3 regions of the Streptomyces sp. NPDC003943 genome follow, and region 3 is predicted to be linked to each of the others. Evidence: riboswitches for the same ligand, from Rfam matches in the RefSeq annotation. Region 3 holds a riboswitch; each other region holds the start of a gene.
The links. A riboswitch is a leader RNA that binds a small molecule or an ion and turns the genes downstream of it on or off. The one in region 3 is predicted to bind cobalamin.
Positions count from the first base shown of each region.

Region 1 (5,012 bases), on a different contig from region 3:
GCCGTCACCGCACAGGTCCTGGCCGAACTGGAGCTCCGCCTCGACGGCCTCCTTCAGCATGTCGGTGACCTGCTGCTGCAGCTCGTCGTCGAAGAGCTCCGGCTCCTCCTTGCGGACGGTGTCCACGACCTCGAAGGCGAAGTTCATGTGCATCGTCTCGTCCCGGAACACCCAGTTGGTGCCGGTGGCCAGGCCGTGCAGCAGACCGCGGCTGCGGAACCAGTACACGTAGGCGAAGGCGCCGTAGAAGAACAGGCCCTCGATGCAGGCGGCGAAGCAGATCAGGTTGAGCAGGAAGCGGCGCCGGTCGGCGGCCGTCTCCAGCCTCTCGATCTTCTCGACCGAGTCCATCCACTTGAAGCAGAACTGCGCCTTCTCGCGGATGGAGGGGATGTTCTCGACGGCCGCGAAGGCCGCCGCGCGGTCGTCCGGGTCGGGCAGGTAGGTGTCGAGCAGCGTCAGGTAGAACTGGACGTGCACGGCCTCCTCGAAGAGCTGGCGGCTCAGGTAGAGGCGCGCCTCCGGGGAGTTGATGTGCTTGTAGAGCGTCAGCACCAGGTTGTTGGCCACGATCGAGTCGCCGGTCGCGAAGAACGCGACGAGGCGGCCGATCATGTGCTGCTCGCCCGGGGACAGCTTGGCGAGGTCGGCGACGTCCGAGTGGAGGTCGACCTCCTCCACGGTCCAGGTGTTCTTGATGGCGTCCCGGTAGCGCTCGTAGAAGTCCGGGTAGCGCATCGGACGCAGGGTCAGTTCGAAGCCCGGGTCGAGCAGGTTGTGAGAACGGGTGGTGCTCATTACTGGCATGCCTCGCAGGACTCGGGGTTCTCCAGGGAGCAGGCGACGGCGTCCGCGTCGGGCGTGGCCTGCTGGACGGGGATCGTGGTGGCCTGGGCGGCGCGGGCGATCCGGGTCGCCGGACGCGAGCGCAGGTAGTACGTGGTCTTCAGGCCCTGCTTCCAGGCGTACGCGTACATCGACGACAGCTTGCCGATGGTCGGCGTCTCCATGAACAGGTTCAGGGACTGCGCCTGGTCCAGGAACGGGGTGCGGGCGGCGGCCATGTCGATCAGGCCGCGCTGCGGGATCTCCCAGGCCGTGCGGTACAGCTCGCGGACCTCGGCCGGCACCCAGCCGAAGCCGGCGACCGAGCCGTTGGAGTCGCGCAGCGCCTCACGGGTCTGCGCGTCCCACACGCCGAGCTCCTTGAGCTCCGCCACCAGGTACGAGTTGACCTGGAGGAACTCGCCGGACAGCGTCTCGCGCTTGAACAGGTTGGAGACCTGCGGCTCGATGCACTCGTAGACGCCCGCGATCGAGGCGATCGTCGCGGTCGGGGCGATGGCGAGCAGCAGGCTGTTGCGCATGCCGACGGCGGCGATCCGCTCGCGCAGCGCGGCCCAGCGCTCCGGCCAGTTCAGCTCGACGTCGTAGTGGTCGGGGTGCAGCACACCGCGGGCCGTACGGGTCTTGTCCCAGGCCGGCAGCGGGCCGTTGCGCTCGGCGAGGTCGGCGGACGCCTCGTACGCGGCGAGCATGATCCGCTCGGCGATCCGGGTGGACAGGGCGCGCGCCTCGGCCGAGTCGAAGGGCAGCCGCAGCTTGAAGAAGACGTCCTGGAGGCCCATCGCGCCCAGGCCCACCGGACGCCACTTGGCGTTGGAGCGGCCGGCCTGCTCGGTCGGGTAGAAGTTGATGTCGACGACCCGGTCGAGGAACGTGACGGCGGTGCGGACGGTCTCGTCGAGCCGCTCCCAGTCCAGGTCCGAACCGGACACGAACGAGCCCAGGTTGACCGAGCCGAGGTTGCAGACGGCGGTCTCGCCGTCGTTGGTGACCTCGATGATCTCGGTGCAGAGGTTGGAGGAGTGGACGACCGTGCCGGGCTCGGCGGTCTGGTTCGCGGTCCGGTTGGCGGCGTCCTTGAAGGTCATCCAGCCGTTGCCGGTCTGCGCCAGGGTGCGCATCATGCGGCCGTACAGGTCGCGGGCCGGCATGGTCTTGCGGGCCAGGCCCGCCGCCTCGGCCTTGCGGTAGGCGGCGTCGAACTCCTCGCCGTACAGGTCGACCAGCTCGGGCACGTCGGCCGGCGAGAACAGCGACCACTCGGCGTCCGCGTTGACCCGGCGCATGAACTCGTCCGGGATCCAGTGGGCCAGGTTGAGGTTGTGCGTACGGCGGGCGTCCTCGCCGGTGTTGTCGCGGAGCTCCAGGAACTCCTCGATGTCCGCGTGCCAGGTCTCCAGGTAGACGGCGGCGGCGCCCTTGCGGCGGCCGCCCTGGTTCACGGCGGCGACGGAGGCGTCCAGCGTCTTCAGGAACGGCACGATGCCGTTGGAGTGCCCGTTGGTGCCGCGGATGAGCGAACCGCGGGCGCGGATGCGGGAGTACGACAGGCCGATGCCGCCCGCGTGCTTCGACAGCCGCGCGACCTGGTGGTAGCGGTCGTAGATGGAGTCCAGCTCGTCCTGCGGCGAGTCGAGCAGGTAGCAGGACGACATCTGCGGGTGGCGGGTGCCGGAGTTGAAGAGCGTGGGGGAGGACGGCAGGTAGTCCAGGCGGCTCATCAGGCCGTAGAGCGCCGTCACCTCGTCGAGCGCGCGGACCGAGTCGTCCTCGGCGAGGCCGGCGGCCACGCGCAGCATGAAGTGCTGCGGGGTCTCGATGACCTTGCGGGTGATCGGGTGGCGCAGGAGGTAGCGCGAGTAGAGCGTGCGCAGGCCGAAGTAGCCGAAGCGGTCGTCGGCGGCGGCGTCGATCGTCGCGTCGAGCCGCTCGGCGTGCAGAGCCACGAAGTCGGCCGTGCGGTCGGCGATCAGGCCCTCGCGGTGGCCGACGGCGACGGAGGCGGCGAAGGACACCGCGCCCTGGCCGGCCGCCTCCTGGGCGATCGTGATCGTCAGGAGCCGGGCGGCGAGCCGGGAGTACGCCGGGTCCTCGGCGATCAGGCCGGCGGCGGCCTCCGTGGCCAGCTCGCGCAGCTCCGCCTCGTCCGAGCCGGGGTGCCGGCCGCGCAGCGCGGCGGCGGCGACCCGGCCGGGGTCGGTGTCCGGGAGGTCGGCGGTGAGATCGGTCAGGGTCCGCAGCAGCGCGGTCCCGGGGCCGTCGGTCTCGACCGCGGAAGCCTCGGCCGAAGCCGGATCGGCGGGCGCGATGGTCACGTGGGGGCTCTCCCTCGCTCGGCACGGGGCCATGGCGGGAGGCGGCAACGGGCGCCGTACGCACGGCGGCGCCGCGTCCACCGGCCCACTCCGCGAGGCCCGGACGTCAGTGACACCCGGAACGGACGGACCGGGCGCGCTGTCGGCAGGTCCTCGGACTCACGTCGTACGGAAACGCACTTAGTACACCGTTGCGGGACAGTTCCGGATTTTCACCGGATTCCCCTGCGGCGACAGCGAGGACGAGCATACATGTGGGGGGCGCCCCTCGGAGCACCCCCCACATGTTGTGTGTCGTCAGTGCTCCGTCAACTCCAGTGCGTAGGTGCGCAGGAGGTGGTCGGGGATCGGCTCCCAGTCCCGCTCGGGGGTGCGGACGAAGCCGAGCCGCTCGTATATCCGGTGCGCGGAGACCATCACGTCGGCCGTGGAGAGCACGAGCCGCGCGCAGCCGGGCAGGGCCCGCGCCCGGTCGACGCACGCCCGCACGAGGGCCTCGCCGACGCCCCGGCCACGCGCGTCCGGCGCGACGACGAGCATCCGGAACTCCGCCTCGCCCTCGACCGCGATGTCCGCCCAGGCGGTGCCGCCCGCGGCGAAGGTCACCCCGCCGATGACCCGCCCTTCGGCGTCGACGGCGACGAGCACCTCGCTCTCGCGCGCCCGGCGGGCCGTGTCGCGGAGTACGGCCAGGTAGAAGTCGTCCTCGCCGTGCAGCAGCAGCCCGTCGTTCAGATAGGTCAGGCCGGTGAGGTCACCGAGCTCCTCGTACTCCTCGGGCCGTACCGCCCTGATCGTGAAGTCCATGCCCGGCAGTCTGCACCCGACACGGCCGCGCCCGCCTCCCGGATTCCGGGGGCGGGCGCGGCCGTGTCGTGGCCGGTCAGTGACCGGTGCCGACCTTCGGCAGTTCGGTGACGACGCCCGCGTCGCCCGCGTCGGCCGTGTAGTCCTCCGGCGAGGTCTCGTCGACGCCGTCGGGGGTGCCGACGGAGCGCAGGACGAGGGTGAGGACGACGGTGACGAGGACGTTGAGGACGAAGGCGGTGAGGCCGATGTAGCCGATCTCGCCGATGCCCGGGATCTCGGCCGCGGAGCCGCCGAAGTGGCTCTGGGTGGGGCTGGCGACCCCGTACGCGGCGGCCGTGCCGTAGACCATGCCGACGGCCCAGCCGGCGAGCAGTGCCCAGCGGTGCGGCCAGCGCGTGAAGAGGCCGCCGACCAGGGACGGGAAGGTCTGCAGGATCCAGATGCCGCCGAGCAGCTGGAAGTTGATGGCGACGGTCTTGTCCATGGTGAGGACGAAGACCAGGGCGCCGACCTTCACCAGGAGCGAGACGAGCTTGGAGACCTTGGTCTCCTGCTCGGCGGTGGCGTCCGGCTTGATGAAGTCCTTGTAGATGTTGCGGGTGAAGAGGTTGGCCGCGGCGATCGACATGATCGCGGCCGGCACGAGCGCGCCGATGCCGATGGCGGCGAAGGCGATGCCGGCGAACCAGTCCGGGAACATGTTCTCGAAGAGCTGCGGGATGGCGAGCTGACCGTTGGTCACCTTCACCCCGGCGGCGATGGCCATGAAGCCGAGCAGCGCGAGCAGGCCCAGCATCAGCGAGTACAGCGGCAGGATCGTGGTGTTGCGGCGGATCACGTTGCGGCTCTTGGAGGAGAGCGTCGCCGTGATCGAGTGCGGGTACATGAAGAGCGCGAGCGCCGAGCCGAGCGCGAGCGTCGCGTACGTCCACTGGCCGGCCTCGCCGGGCACCAGGGCGCCCTTGGGCTTGTGGGTGGCCGGGTTGATCGTCTTGTACGCCTCGGCCGCCTTGCCGAAGATCTCGTCGAAGCCGCCCAGCT
Region 1 is NZ_JBSGIW010000088.1:11,050-16,061, reverse strand. Features, by position in the region: gene ACWEV0_RS28920 (ribonucleotide-diphosphate reductase subunit beta) at 1-807, opposite strand, end outside; gene ACWEV0_RS28915 (ribonucleoside-diphosphate reductase subunit alpha) at 798-3,161, opposite strand; cobalamin riboswitch at 3,289-3,411, opposite strand; gene ACWEV0_RS28910 (GNAT family N-acetyltransferase) at 3,459-3,968, opposite strand; gene mctP (monocarboxylate uptake permease MctP) at 4,045-5,012, opposite strand, start outside.
Region 1: it holds a riboswitch for cobalamin, as region 3 does, so the genes downstream of both, ACWEV0_RS28915 (ribonucleoside-diphosphate reductase subunit alpha) here and ACWEV0_RS15040 (cobalamin biosynthesis protein) in region 3, are expected to answer to the same signal.

Region 2 (5,012 bases), on a different contig from region 3:
GTACCACCAGGTACTCCAGGCCCAGCTCGTTCGCGGCGAGCGCGTCCTTGGACTCGGCGGCGCCTATGAAGCCGACCGGGATGCCGAGCACGGCCGCCGGCTTCCCGGCGCCCTTCGCGATCATCTCCAGGAGGTGGAACAGCGCGGTCGGCGCGTTGCCGATCGCCACGACCGAGCCCTCCAGGCGGTCCCGCCACAGCTCCATCGCCGCGGCCGAGCGCGTGGTGCCGAGCTCGGCGGCGAGGCCGGGCACGGCCGGGTCGGAGAGCGTGCACACCACGTCGTTGTCGGCGGGCAGCCGCTTGCGGGTCACGCCGCTCGCGACCATCTGCGCGTCGCACAGGATCGGCGCGCCCGCGCGCAGGGCGGCGCGGGCGGCGGTGACGACACCGGGCGAGTACGCGACGTCCTGGACGAGGTCGGTCATGCCGCAGGCGTGGATCATCCGCACCGCGACCGTGGCGACGTCGGCGGGCAGCGCCGCGAGATCCGCCTCGGCGCGGATCGTGGCAAAGGAGCGGCGGTAGATCTCCGCGCCGTCCTTCTCGTACTCGAACATCCTCTTGCTCTCGCTCATCTCGTGGTGGTCGTCGTGGGCGTCGTGATCGTGCGGGCCGATGCGACCGCTTCGGACAGGGACGTACGGGGAGTGGGCACGCCGTCGACCAGGTACGCGTCGTCCCCGGTGGCGACGACGTCGATCCACGCGCCGTGCGGGTGCCCGCAGCGCCGCTCGCACCCGGCGAAGTGCACGGGCAGCGCCCCCGCGGGCGCCCGCCCGGCGTCGGCCCGCACGTCCGCGAGGGACTTGGCGCAACCGGGCCGCCCGGTGCAGGCGGTGACCCCGGCGCCGGGGTCGTCGGCGGTGGTGAGGAGGCCGGCGGCCGCGAGGGCAGCGAGCCGGGACGACGCGGAGGTGCGGGCGGGGGTCGGAGCGTGCGCGGGGCGGAGGCCAGGTGCCTGAGCGGCGGCCGCGGGGCCGCCGGGGGCTGCGGGGCCGCCGGGGGCTGCGGGGGCGGCGGAGTCCGCGGGGCCGGCGGGGCTCGCTTCCGGCAGGTCTGGTGCCGGCACCACGACCGCCCCGCGCCACGGCGTCAGCCGCACCTCGGCCGCGGGCAGCAGCGCCCGCAGCTGAGCGGCGGTCAGCCGGCCCAGCGGAGCCAGCACATGCGCCGCACGCTCCCCGAGCGGGCCGGGCGCGGGTGGCCGCCCGTGCGGCACCGGCGGTACGGGTACGGGCTCCGCCGCGATCCCGGCACCGGCCAGGGCGGCCGTCCAGTCCGGGGCGTGGCCGTCGGGCAGCTCGCGCAGTCGCCAGGCGCCGTTCCCGGCCGCTTCGGCGGCGTCGAGGAAGACGAGGGCGGCGGCCAGGGCGGCGCGGGCGGCCGTCGTGGCGGTGACGCCGGGAGCGGCGTCGGCCGGCGCGGGGTCCGCCTCCGTCACGCGGAACACCCGCGACCCCAGCCGCAGCAGCACGTCCCCGCCCGCCCCTGCGATCAAGGTCACATCGCCGCCGAGCCCGGCCACGTCGCCCCGCCCGTCGTCCAGGACGAACAGAAACCGTCCCGAAAGGGACGCCGCCCGCGGTGCCGCGCAGAGCAGCGCGTCCAGCTCGCGCGCCCACAACTGGACGTCGGCGTGGCCGAGTCCGTCGAGGCCGGCGGCAGGGGAGGCGAGGATGTTGCGGACGCGTTCGTGGGTGGGGGAGGGGAGGAGGCCGGCCCGGTCGAGGAGGTCGGCGAGGTCGGCGCCGCAGCCGTCCGGGAGGCCGCGCAGTTCGAGGTTGCCGCGTGAGGTGATGGTGACGCTGCCGTCCCCCAGGGTCTCGGCGGCGTCGGCCAGGACCTCGACCTGATCCTGCGTCAACCGCCCGGCGGGCAGCCGGAGTCGGGCCAGGAAGCCGTCGGCGGCGGCATGCAGGCGGAGCGCGCCCGGGCACGCGTCGCCACGGTCCCGTATGACGGGTTCGCCCCGTTCGGGCGCCGGGGGTGGGGTGGGCGGCATGGCGGCGAGCATACCCACGGGGAACCGCCCGGCCACCGAGTGTGATCCGGTCGACTCCCGGAGCGCGATGCGGCCGACGGCCGCGGGGGATCCGGCCGGGGCGCGGTCCGATTCGGGCGCGGCCGCGGCGCGAACCGCCCGCCCTTCGGGCGTGATCCGGCGGCCTCCGGTCGCGATCCGGCCGAACGCCCGTCGCGGGGCGCCCGACCCCCGTCGCGGTCCAGTCGACCCCGTCGCGATGCGGTCGCCTTCCCCCGCGATGCGGCGCCTTCCCTCGCAGCCCGGCCGGCCCCCGTCGCGATCCCGCCGAACCCCGTCGCGATGCGGCGCCTTCCCCGCAGCCCGGCCGACCTCCCCCGCGATGCGGTCGCCTTTCCTCGCAGCCCGGCCGACCCCGTCGAGATCCGGCCGACGTCCCCCGCGGTCCCACCGACGTCCCCCGCGATCCGGCCGACCTCCCCCGCGATGCGGCGCCTTCCCTCGCAGCCCGGCCGGCCCCGTCGCGGTCGCCGACCCCGTCGCGATCCGGCCGATTCCCCGGCGCGATCCAGCCCACCGCCCCCCGATGTGATCCGGCCGACCCCGCCGTGCCCTCCGGGCCGTGGGTCGCACGATCTAGGATGCAGATCGGCATGGGGTCCCAGGGCCCCGGGGAGGAAGCCCGGTGAGAATCCGGCGCGGTCCCGCCACTGTGAGCCGGTCCCGGGCAATCCGGTGGCCGGTGAGTCAGGAACTCCTGCCGTCCACACGACCACCCGGGGCGCGGACAACCCCGAGGAAGGGCCTGAGCCTCCCCATGCTCCTGCTGCTGTCGCACTCCGACACCGACCTGCTCAGCGCCCGCGCGGCGAACACCACCGCGACCGGCGACGAAGGCGTGGAGTGGCGTTACGCCAACCCCGCCCGCCTCCCCCTCGACGATCTCGCGGCGCTGCTCGACGGCGCCGAGCTCGTCGTCGTACGCCTGCTCGGCGGGCTGCGGTCCTGGCAGGAGGGCCTGGACGCGGTGCTCGCCGCCGGGAAGCCGGTGGTCGTGCTGAGCGGCGAACAGGCGCCGGACGCGCAGCTCATGAGCTCGTCCACGGTGCCGGTCGGCGTGGCCACCGAGGCGCACGCCTACCTCGCGCACGGCGGCCCGGCGAACCTCGGCCAGCTCGCCCGCTTCCTCTCCGACACGGTCCTGCTCACCGGCCACGGCTTCGAGCCGCCGGCCGCCGCCCCCACCTGGGGCCCGCTCGACCGCCCGGCGAAGGACGGCAGTGGTCCGACGGTCGCCGTGCTCTACTACCGCGCCCACCACATGAGCGGCAACACCGCCTTCGTGGGCGCCCTCTGCGACGCCATCGAGGACGCCGGTGCCAAGGCCCTCCCGCTGTACGTGGCGTCCCTGCGCGCCCCCGAGGCTGAGCTGCTCGACACGCTCCGGACCGCCGACGCGATCGTCACCACCGTCCTCGCCGCCGGTGGCACCAAGCCGGCCGAGGCGCAGGCGGGCGGCGACGAGGAGGCGTGGGACGCGGGTGCGCTGGCCGCGCTCGACGTGCCGATCCTGCAGGCGCTGTGCCTGACCGGCTCGCGGGCCGCCTGGGAGGAGAACGACGAGGGCCTGTCGCCGCTGGACGCGGCCAGCCAGGTCGCCGTGCCGGAGTTCGACGGCCGGCTGATCACCGTCCCGTTCTCCTTCAAGGAGATCGACGAGGACGGCCTGCCGGCGTACGTGGCGGACGCCGAGCGCGCCGCGCGGGTCGCCGGCATCGCCGTCCGGCACGCCCGGCTTCGGCACATCCCGAACGCCGAGAAGAAGCTGGCGCTCGTGCTCTCCGCGTACCCGACGAAGCACTCCCGGATCGGCAACGCGGTCGGCCTGGACACCCCCGCCTCCGCCGTGTCCCTTCTCAGGCGGCTCCTCGCCGAGGGCTACGACTTCGGGCCGGTCGAGGACATCCCGGGCCTGGTCTCCGGCGACGGCGACGAGCTGATCTACGCCCTCATCGAGGCCGGCGGCCACGACCAGGACTGGCTGACGGAGGAGCAGCTGGCCCGCAACCCGGTCCGCATCCCGGCCGCCGACTACAAGCGCTGGTACGCCCAGCTGCCGGCCGAGCTGCGCGAGCAGGTCGAGGAGCACTGGGGCCCGGCGCCCGGCGAGATGTTCCTGGACCGCTCGCGGAACCCGGAGGGCGACATCGTGCTCGCCGCCCTGCGCCGCGGGAACCTGCTCGTCCTCATCCAGCCGCCGCGCGGCTTCGGCGAGAACCCGATCGCGATCTACCACGACCCGGACCTGCCGCCGTCGCACCACTACCTGGCGGCCTACCGCTGGATCGCGGCCCGCGCCGAGGACGGCGGTTTCGGCGCCGACGCGATGGTGCACCTGGGCAAGCACGGCAACCTGGAGTGGCTGCCCGGCAAGAACGCCGGCCTGTCCGCCGCCTGCGGCCCGGACGCGGCCCTCGGCGACCTGCCGCTCGTCTACCCGTTCCTGGTCAACGACCCGGGCGAGGGCACCCAGGCCAAGCGCCGGGTGCACGCCACGCTCGTCGACCACCTCGTGCCGCCGATGGCGCGCGCCGACTCGTACGGCGACATCGCGCGCCTGGAGCAGCTGCTCGACGAGTACGCGCAGATCAGCAGCATGGACCCGGCGAAGCTGCCGGCCATCCGGGCGCAGATCTGGACGCTGATCCAGGCCGCCAAGCTCGACCACGACCTCGGCATGGCCGACCGGCCGGACGACGACGGCTTCGACGACTTCCTGCTGCACGTCGACGGCTGGCTGTGCGAGGTCAAGGACGCCCAGATCCGCGACGGTCTGCACGTCCTCGGTGGCGCGCCGACCGGCGAGGCCCGGGTCAACCTGGTCCTGTCGATCCTCCGCGCGCGCCAGATCTGGGGCGGCACGCAGGCGCTGCCCGGTCTGCGCGAGGCCCTCGGCCTGGACGAGTCGGCCGCCACCCGGACCACGGCCGACGAGGCCGAGGCGAAGGCCCGCGAGCTGGTCGAGGCGA
Region 2 is NZ_JBSGIW010000107.1:5,192-10,203, reverse strand. Features, by position in the region: gene ACWEV0_RS31330 (precorrin-8X methylmutase) at 1-577, opposite strand, end outside; gene ACWEV0_RS31325 (cobalamin biosynthesis protein CobG) at 574-2,016, opposite strand; cobalamin riboswitch at 2,620-2,758, shown strand; gene cobN (cobaltochelatase subunit CobN) at 2,801-5,012, shown strand, end outside.
Region 2: it holds a riboswitch for cobalamin, as region 3 does, so the genes downstream of both, cobN (cobaltochelatase subunit CobN) here and ACWEV0_RS15040 (cobalamin biosynthesis protein) in region 3, are expected to answer to the same signal.

Region 3 (5,012 bases):
CGCGGTCCCCTTCTCGCCGCGCACGAGGACACCGCCCACCGCCGGGCTCACGGCGTTCAGCAGCAGCGCGAGCCGCAGATCGTCCATGCCGACGACGGCGGTGAACGGATAGCGGGTGCTCATCCCTGGGTCGCTCCTTCGGTTCGCGATGATGCGTCGTCAACATGCCGTCCGGGCACACTTCCTGCCCGGTGGTCGCGGAGATGCCCCCTGACGGTGGCCCGCTGGGCGCCGGCATCGCCCACGCGCACGGGTGCGCCGGCCGTAGCGCCGGCCCGCCTCCGGCGGTCAGCCGCGGTCGGCGTCCGCTCGCCCGTGGCGAAGTCAGCGCCCGCAGCCGCCGACGGCGGGCAACCGCCCACCAGGGCCACCCGCACCCACCCGCACGGGTGGTGCGGGTGGGAACACCGGCCCGGTTGAGGGCCGGGCGCAGCCCCCGCTCGGCTGCGCCGCGCAGCCCGCACGGCCCGCCCGCGGCTCGCGGCGCTCACGGCGCCCCCGGCGGCACGAACGGCAGCCCCTCCGGCGCGCCCTTCTCGATCAGGCGGAGCAGCGCGTCCGTGTCGGCGTGCTCCTCGATCAGGTCGCCGAGGCGGTCCAGCTGCTCCTCGCGCAGGGCGCCGAACGACGTGTCGGGCGCGGGCACGAAGCGCCGCCCGGCCGCCGCCGCGACCTCGCGCAGGAAGGCGCGGCGGAAGCCGTCGCTCTCCAGCGAGCCGTGCCAGTGGGTGCCCCAGACCGCGCCGACGCGGCAGCCGTCCAGGAACGCCTCCCCGCCCCGTACGTCCGCGACGCCGTGGTGGATCTCGTAACCCTCGACGTGCTCGCCGAGGGCCTCGCCGACCGGGCGGGCCAGCGTCTTCTCGGGTGCGAAACGGACCCGTACGGGCAGGAGGCCGAGCCCCTCGACGGAGCCGGCCTTCGACTCGACCTCGTCGTCGATGTGCTCGCCGAGGACCTGGAAGCCGCCGCAGATGCCGAGGACCGGCCGGCCCTCGGCGGCGCGCCGGGCGAGCGCGTCGGCCAGGCCGCGTTCGCGCAGCCACGCCAGCGCCTTGACCGTGCCGCGGGTGCCCGGCACCACCACCAGGTCCGCGTCGGCCAGCTCCTCCGGGCGGTCGACGAAGCGCACGACCACGCCCGGCTCGGCGGCCAGCGCGTCGACGTCGGTGAAGTTGGACATGAGGGGTACGGCGCAGACGGCGACCCGCAGCACGTCCTCGCCGACCGGCGGCGCCACGACGGACTCGCGGACCGTGCCGCGCAGCGAGACGCGCAGGCCGTCCTCCTCGTCGATGCCGAGGCCGTGGGCGTACGGCAGGACGCCGAAGGTACGGCGCCCGGTGAGGCCGTGCAGCATGTCGAGGCCCGGTTCGAGCAGTGTGACGTCGCCGCGGAACTTGTTCACCAGGTAGCCGGCGACCAGCCGCTGGTCCTCGGGCGCGAGGAGCGCGGTCGTGCCGAAGAACTGCGCGAAGACGCCGCCGCGGTCGATGTCGCCGACCACGACGACGGGGAGCCGCGCCGCCCGCGCGATGCCCATGTTGACGATGTCGGTGCGCCGCAGGTTGATCTCGGCCGGGCTGCCGGCGCCCTCGCAGATCACCGCGTCGTGCGTGGCGCGCAGCTCCTCCAGGCAGCCGAGGACCGGCTCGAAGAGCTGCTGCTGGCGGCCGCCGTGGTAGCCGCGGGCGCTCAGCTCGCCGACCGGCTTGCCCATGAGGATCACCTGGCTGGAGCGGTCGCTGCCGGGCTTGAGCAGCACCGGGTTCATCTGCGCCGTCGGCTCGACGCGCGCGGCCTGCGCCTGCATGGCCTGGGCGCGGCCGATCTCGGCGCCCTCCCGGGTCACGAACGAGTTCAGGGACATGTTCTGGCCCTTGAACGGCGCGACCTTCAGGCCCTGCCGGACCAGCCACCGGCAGATGCCGGCCGTGACGACGCTCTTGCCCGCGTCGGACGTGGTCCCGGCGACGAGCAGCCCCCCGCCCTTCATGCGCCCCTCCGCTTCCTGCCGCGTACGGCACTGATGATGGTCCGGCCGCCGACACAGGCGGCCAGGGTCAGCCAGGTCACCCGGCGGGACAGCGTGACGGCCCGCTCGATGTCCGCCACCTCGACGGGCCGCCCGGCCGCGTTGAGGACCGGCCGGTGTTCGACCCGGCCGCCGTACGAAAGGGTGCCGCCGAGCCGTACGCCGAGCGCCCCGGCGAACGCGGCCTCCACCGGGCCGGCGTTGGGGCTCGGGTGGCTGCCCGCGTCCGTCCGCCAGGCCCGTACGGCGCCGCGCGGGTCGCCGCCCGCCACGGCGGCGAGCGCGGCGGTGAGCCGGGCGCCGGGCCAGCCGGCGAGGTCGTCGAGCCGGGCCGAGGCCCAGCCGAAGCGCCGGTAGCGCGGCGACTTGTGGCCGACCATCGCGTCCAGGGTGTTGACCGCCCGGAAGCCGAGCAGGCCCGGCACGCCCGCGACCGCGCCCCAGAACAGGGCGCCCACGACGGCGTCGGAGGTGTTCTCGGCGACCGACTCGACGACCGCGCGGGCCATCGCGGGCCCGTCGAGCGCCTGCGGGTCGCGGCCGACCAGGTGCGGCATGCGTTCCCGGGCGACCTCCAGGTCGCCGGCGGCGAGCGCGCCGCCGATCGCGCGGGCCTCGCGGCCCAGGGTCGTACCGCCGACCACGGCCCACACGGAGGCGGCGGTCAGGGCGACGGAGGCGGTCCGGCTGCCCCGTACCGTACGGGCGGCGAGGGCGCCGAGCGCGACGGTGCCGCCGGCGCAGACGGCGGTGTGCAGGGCGCCCCGGGCGCGGTGGTCGCGGTGCAGGCGCTGCTCGACGGCGGCGGCGGCGCGGCCGAAGGCGGCGACGGGATGGCCGCGCCGGGGGTCGCCGACGAGCAGGTCGACGGCGAGGCCGGCGGCCGCTCCGTACGCGAAGACGGCTGTGCTGCGGGACGGGCTCGGGCCGCGGCCGGGCATGGCGCTGTGTCCTCACTCAGGGTCCGCGCCCTGGATCGACGTGACCGGCGGCGAGAGTTCCTGACTTCCGGCCCGTGGGGGCCGGTCACAGTGGCGGGACCGCGCCGGAATCGCACCGGACTTCCTCTACTTGCCGCCGTAATGGCTTCGGCAGTCCACCACGCCCCGCGAACACCCGTCAACTCACCCTTGACCTGCGTCGGGTCACTGTGCGAAGCACCACAAACACGGCACCCGAACACGGCACCACGAACACGGCACCAGGAGCATGGCGGCACACACAAAGCGGCCGGGCGGTCCGCAGGTGTGCTGCGGGCCGCCCGGCCGGTGGGTCCGGGATCGTGCGCGTCAGGCGACGATCAGGTAGATGCCGTACGCCACGGCCGCCGCGCAGAGCGCGAAGCAGGCGTAGGCGCCGGTGCGGGCCAGCGGGGCCGAGCCGCCGTTGGCCGTGGCCTCCTCCTGCTTGGAGAGGCCGGCGACGCCGAGGGTGAAGAAGCCCACGAGGGCGACGGTCACCACGAGGCTGACTCCGAAGACGGAGCCGAGAGCTGCCCAGTCGATCTTCATGTCCGTGCTTCCAGTTCCGTGAGATCCGTCAGACCGCGGCGGCGGGGGCGGCCGGAGCGGCCGGGTCCGCGGGGTTCGGGGCGGGGATGGTGGCCTTCAGGTCCTCGTCCGCGACGGCGGCGACGGAGCCGGCCGGCGGCGGGGTGACGGCCGCGATGGCGGTGGTCACGACGCCCGCGCTCTCGGCCTCGGCCGCGGTCTCGACGTCGTTGACGTTGGTGTGGTCGACGACCTGGCGGCGGGAGACGAGCCAGATGCCGACGCAGGAGGCGACCAGGAAGGCCGCGACGACGTAGACGCCCCACTGGCCCTGCCGGGCGACGAACTCGGCACCCGCGCCGACCAGGCCGGCGGCCGGCAGGGTCAGGCCCCAGGCGACGAACATGCGGGTGGCGGTCGACCAGCGGACGACGCCGCCCTTGCGGCCCAGGCCCGCGCCCATGACGGAGCCGGAGACGGCGTGCGTGGTGGAGAGGGAGAAGCCCAGGTGGGAGGAGGCCAGGATGACCGTCGCGGCGCTGGTCTGGGCGGCGAAGCCCTGCTGCGGCTGGAGGTCGGTGAGGCCCTTGCCCATGGTGCGGATGATGCGCCAGCCGCCGAGGAAGGTGCCGAGCGCGATGGCCGTACCGGCGGAGACGATGACCCAGGCCGGCGGGTTGGAGCCGGGGGCCAGGACGCCGCCGGCGACCAGGGCGAGGGTGATGATGCCCATGGTCTTCTGGGCGTCGTTGGTGCCGTGGGCGAGGGAGACGAGACCGGCGGAGGCGATCTGGCCGGCCCGGTAGCCCTTCTCCTGGGCCTTGCCGTTCTTGCCCTTGCCGATGACGTACGTCAGGCGGGTGCCGAGCGTCGCGGCGATGCCGGCGACGATCGGGGCGGCGACCGCCGGGATGAGGACCTTGGTGACGACGCTCTCGCCGTTGACGCCGCCGAAGCCGATCGAGGCGACGGTCGCGCCGATGAGGCCGCCCATCAGGGCGTGCGAGGAGCTGGACGGCAGTCCGACCAGCCAGGTCACCAGGTTCCAGAGGATCGCGCCGACGAGCGCGGCGAGGATGACTTCGGGCTGGATGCCCGTCTCGTTGACGAGCCCCTTGGAGATCGTCTTGGCGACCTCCACCGAGAGGAACGCGCCGACCAGGTTCAGCACGGCGGACATGGCCACCGCCGTCTTGGGCTTGAGTGCACCGGTCGAGATGGTCGTGGCCATCGCGTTGGCGGTGTCGTGGAAACCGTTCGTGAAATCGAACACTAGAGCTGTCACGACCACAATGGCGAGCAGCAGCGTGATGTGTTCCATTTACCCAGGCAATCGTTCGACGTCAGTGGCTCGTCGAACGTAAGCAACCTGGGTGAACGGAAGATGAACTGGGTCGGGCGCAGTGGTGTCCCGTTCCGGGGTCAGGGGATTCCGCTTACGGGTCCGGCGGGCGCGCTGTCCACGATGCGGTCACCGTGCAACCCCG
Region 3 is NZ_JBSGIW010000029.1:58,798-63,809, forward strand. Features, by position in the region: gene ACWEV0_RS15030 (putative cobaltochelatase) at 1-123, opposite strand, end outside; gene ACWEV0_RS15035 (cobyric acid synthase) at 488-1,996, opposite strand; gene ACWEV0_RS15040 (cobalamin biosynthesis protein) at 1,993-2,976, opposite strand; adenosylcobalamin (AdoCbl) riboswitch at 3,022-3,115, opposite strand; gene ACWEV0_RS15045 (hypothetical protein) at 3,325-3,546, opposite strand; gene ACWEV0_RS15050 (anion permease) at 3,575-4,846, opposite strand.